Regions from separate parts of the Terrabacter lapilli genome, predicted to be linked through region 1. Evidence: predicted binding sites of a transcription regulator. Region 1 holds the regulator's gene; the other holds the start of a gene.
What was found. Region 1 encodes HspR, which represses chaperone genes until heat shock. Its sites were predicted from a motif close to AAGTTGAGTCNNNNNGACTCAACTT; they were not measured.
Positions count from the first base shown of each region.

Region 2: a site for HspR is predicted at 905-929, ahead of ABD241_RS19610 (ATP-dependent Clp protease ATP-binding subunit). Genes of this name have one in related genera too.

Region 1 is NZ_BAAAPU010000007.1:884,670-887,066, reverse strand. It holds gene ABD241_RS12030 (ATP-binding protein) at 1-1,245, opposite strand, end outside; gene ABD241_RS12025 (heat shock protein transcriptional repressor HspR) at 1,360-1,821, opposite strand; gene ABD241_RS12020 (DnaJ C-terminal domain-containing protein) at 1,882-2,397, opposite strand, start outside.
Region 2 is NZ_BAAAPU010000011.1:444,177-446,573, reverse strand. It holds gene ABD241_RS19615 (hypothetical protein) at 1-597, shown strand, start outside; gene ABD241_RS19610 (ATP-dependent Clp protease ATP-binding subunit) at 1,029-2,397, shown strand, end outside.

The DNA of each region.
Region 1 (2,397 bases):
GTCGACCTCGTCGGTGACGACCTCGAACTCGAGACCGGTGCGCTCGATCGCGGGTCGGAAGTTCGCGGCGATGCCGGTGGTGAGCTCCTCGAGGTCTGCCTCGACCCAGTGTGGCTCGACGGCTCCGGCCTCGACGCGGGTGAGGTCGAGGATGCGGTCGACGAGAACGGTGAGGCGTTCGGTGTTGCGGCGGATCAGCTCGAAGCGCTGACGCTGCTCGGGCTCCAGGCCGTCGTCGGCCAGGGCGTCGTTGACGGGCCCGGCGATGAGGGTGAGCGGGGTGCGCAGCTCGTGGCTGACGTTGGCGAAGAAGTCCGACTTGGCGACATCGAGCTCCTCCAGCACCTCGGCCCGTCGGCGCTCCTCCTGCAGGTGCCGGATGCCGCTCAGGGCCATGGCCACGTGCGAGGCGCACAGCTCGGCGTAGACCTGCAGCTGGGAGTCCCACGGTCGGCGCGGGTTGTCGGTGAGCAGGAGGTGGGCCGTGGGCCCGACCTGTCCGGGCTCCACGACGGGCACGCGGTGCACCACCTCGCCGGCGGCGGCGGTCCGCTCGTCCTCGGCCGGGCCCTCGGCCGAGCCGGTCCAGACGAGCTCAGCCCTCGTGTGGTCGTGCGGGTGCGAGCCGAGCACGCCGACGGCGCGGCGGCGGACGTCCTCGGGGCCGCGCGCGTCGGCGAGCGTCTCGACGAGCTCGGCGGAGACGCGGGCACGGCGTTCGGCGACGACCTTGGCCGTGGTCTCGGTGGCGACGTTGAGGACGCCGACGACCTTGCCGTCGTCGTCGTGGATGGCCCCGTAGGACCAGGTGAAGTAGGCCTCCTCGAGGAAGCCGGCGCGGTTGATCACGAGCAGCGCGTCCTCGACCCAGGTGGCCGGGCCACCGCTGGTGACGCCGTCCAGCATCGGGCCGATGATGTCCCAGACCTCGGGCCACACGGCGCGCACGGGCAGCGTCCACGCGCCGGGGTGCTTGTTGGGCCCGAGGAGGTCGCGGTAGCCGTCGTTGTAGAGCATGAGCAGCTCGGGTCCCCAGCAGATGAGCATGGGGAAGCGCGACGAGAGGCACACGTCCACGAGGACGCGCAGGTTGGTGGGCCAGGTCTCGACGGGACCCAGGGGCGTTGCCGACCAGTCGGTCTGCGAGAAGATCTGCTGCATCTCGCTGGGGCTCGACACGACGCCGAGGCGGTGTCCGGTCTCGGCCCCGCCGTGGATGTCACCCTCCGGTTGGTGCGGGGTCACGCGACGTCCGGGAGTGGGATCAAGAACTGCCTCCGGGGCAATCGGCAACGGCGCCCCAGCTGCATGAGGCCTGCACAGTGTTACACATGTAAGGCGGGCCCAGAACCCAGTGACCTACCGGTTCGGACGCCACACGACGAGGGCCTGCGAGGAGGGCGCGCGGGGAGGCCGCTGGCCGGGCCGCACCGTCACCACCTCGCCCCGCGGGCCCACGGCGAACACGCGCGCGCCGGCCGTCAGGGCCGCCTGCGCGGCCTGCGCCTCGGCCAGCTGGGCGGACAGCTCCTCCACCCGCGACTGGAGCGCCGCGACGTGGTTCTCGAGCTCGAGGATGCGCTGGATGCCGGCCAGCGAGACACCCTCCTGCGAGAGCCGCTGCACCTCGCGGAGCAGCTGCACGTCGCGGGTGCTGTAGCGCCGGCCCCCGCCGCGGGTGCGCGACGGGGAGACGAGGCCGAGCCGGTCGTACTGGCGCAGGGTCTGCGCGTGCATGCCGGCCAGCTCGGCCGCGACGGAGATGACGAAGACCGGGGCGTCGTCATCGTGCCCCGTGGGGCGGGCGCTCTTGCGGGCCATCGCCATCACCTCCTCCATCACTCGTCGGGTCGGTCGTCAGCTCGGTCGTCAGCTCGGTGGTCAGGCGCGGGCGCGCCGGAACAGCTCGGCCCTGGGGTCGTGGCCGTTCTCGGCCGCGGCCATCTTCTCGATGGCCTCGCGCGCCTCGTCGGTCAGTCGCTGCGGCACGATGACCTGCACCTTGGCGAGCAGGTCGCCGGTGTGGCCGCCGCGCTTGACGCCCCGACCCTTGAGCCGCAGGACGCGGCCGCTGGGGGTGCCGGGCGCGACCTTGACCTTGACGGAGCCGCCGTCGAGGGTGGGCACGGCGACGGTCGCCCCGAGCGCCGCCTCGGCGAAGGTCACCGGCAGGTCGACGGTCAGGTTGTCGCCGTCGCGGCCGAAGACGGGGTGCTTCTCGACCGTCACGGTCAGGATGAGGTCGCCGGCCGGGGCGCCGGGGTCACCCTGGCGGCCCTTGCCGCGCAGGCGGATCCGCTGCCCGTCCTTGACGCCCGCCGGGATGCGGGCGTTGATGCGGCCGAGGTCGGGTGAGCTCAGCGAGACCGTCGAGCCCTCCACGGCGTCGCGGAAGCC
Region 2 (2,397 bases), on a different contig from region 1:
CGTGGGTTTCGGGTGACGTCGCCGGTGCAGACCTTCCTCGACCTGGCGCACTGCCTGACGCTCGTGGACCTCGTGGTCCTCGGCGACTCGCTCGTCAAGCGGAGGCGCACGACACCCGAGCAGCTTGTCTCTGCGACGCTCCGACACCGAGGCCCCTACTCGCGCCTGGCCCGTCGGGCTGCTGCGCTCGTCCGCGCCGGGGTCGACTCAGCGATGGAGACGCGCATGCGGCTGCTCATCGTCCTCGCCGGCCTGCCCGAGCCCGAGGTCGACCACCGGGTGCACGACCACGACGGGACCCTGCTGCGGCGCTACGACCTGTCCTACCTCCCCTACCGGCTCATCATCGAGTACGACGGCCGGCAGCACGCGGAGTCCGAGGAACAGTGGCTCACCGACCTCGCGCGGGACGAGACGCTGGACGACGAGCAGATCCGCCGGCTCGTGGTCGTGTCGCGACATCTACTCGACGCCGGGAACACGCTCGCGAGGATCACGCGGGCCATGCGACGGGCGGGTATGCCGGTGCCCCGGCTCAGGGACGAGTGGCGTCGACACTTCCCCGCCCGGCCGGGCGACCTGGCCGTCCCGGCCTGACGCAGGCCGAAAGTGCGCCATGGCGCGGTTCAGAGCCGGGCGGTGGTGTGTTTTGCCGCGAAAGCGCGCCATGGCGCGGTTTGGTGCGGGACGGTGGTGGCGTAGGACCTGAAAGTGCGCCATGGCGCGGATGTGCACCGCCGATGCCGCGCCCTGGACAGGATGCGGCCTCGACCTGCGCGACATCGGGGTGGAAGGTGGGGAGGACACGGGCGGCGACCCACACCGGGCGGGTACGGACCCGGCACACGACAAAGCGGACGACGCGCCGCACCGGCGCCTGTCCGCCCACGGCGAACACGGGCTGAACCTGAGTCGATCGGACTCAGGATCGGGAACAGGACCGGCACTGCCCACGTTGGTCGGGGTGTGCCCACCGACAGCGGGCACGGATAGCATCGAGATGTCTCTCGATCAGTCAGGAGAAGAACATGTTCGAACGGTTCACCGACAGGGCCCGAAGGGTGGTTGTCCTCGCTCAGGAGGAAGCGCGCCTGCTCAACCACAACTACATCGGGACCGAGCACATCCTCCTGGGTCTGATCCACGAAGGCGAAGGCGTCGCCGCGAAGGCCCTCGAATCGCTCGACATCTCGCTCGAAGCGGTCCGGGCCCAGGTCCAGGAGATCATCGGCCAGGGCCAGCAGGCCCCGACCGGACACATCCCCTTCACGCCCCGCGCGAAGAAGGTTCTCGAGTACTCGCTCCGCGAGGCGCTCCAGCTCGGCCACAGCTACATCGGCACCGAGCACATCCTGCTCGGCCTGATCCGCGAGGGTGAGGGCGTCGCCGCCCAGGTCCTCGTCAAGCTGGGCGCGGAGCTCAACAAGGTTCGCCAGCAGGTCATCCAGCTGCTCTCCGGCTACCAGGGTGGCCAGAGCGGCGAGAAGGCCGGCGCTGGTGTCGGCCAGGGCCAGACCGAGGGCACCCCTGCGGGCTCCCTCGTGCTCGACCAGTTCGGTCGCAACCTCACGCAGGCTGCCCGCGAGGGCAAGCTCGACCCGGTCATCGGGCGTGCGAAAGAGATCGAGCGGGTCATGCAGGTGCTGTCCCGCCGCACCAAGAACAACCCCGTCCTCATCGGCGAGCCCGGCGTCGGCAAGACCGCCGTCGTCGAGGGCCTGGCCCAGGACATCGTCAAGGGCGAGGTGCCCGAGACCCTCAAGGACAAGCAGCTCTACACCCTCGACCTCGGCTCGCTCGTGGCCGGCAGCCGCTACCGCGGTGACTTCGAGGAGCGGCTGAAGAAGGTCCTCAAGGAGATCCGCACCCGCGGCGACATCATCATCTTCATCGACGAGATCCACACGCTCGTCGGTGCGGGTGCCGCCGAGGGCGCCATCGACGCCGCCTCGATCCTGAAGCCCATGCTCGCCCGCGGTGAGCTGCAGACGATCGGCGCGACGACGCTCGACGAGTACCGCAAGCACATCGAGAAGGACTCGGCCCTCGAGCGGCGCTTCCAGCCGATCCAGGTGCAGGAGCCGACGTTGCCGCACGCCATCGAGATCCTCAAGGGCCTGCGTGACCGCTACGAGGCACACCACCGCGTGACGATCACCGACGGCGCGCTCGTCGCGGCGGCCAACATGGCCGACCGCTACGTCAACGACCGCTTCCTGCCCGACAAGGCGATCGACCTGATCGACGAGGCCGGCGCGCGACTGCGCATCCGTCGCATGACCGCTCCGCCGGACCTGCGCGAGTTCGACGAGAAGATCGCAGCGCTCGTGCGCGAGAAGGAGTCGGCGATCGACGGCCAGGACTTCGAGCGCGCGGCGCGTGTCCGCGACGACGAGA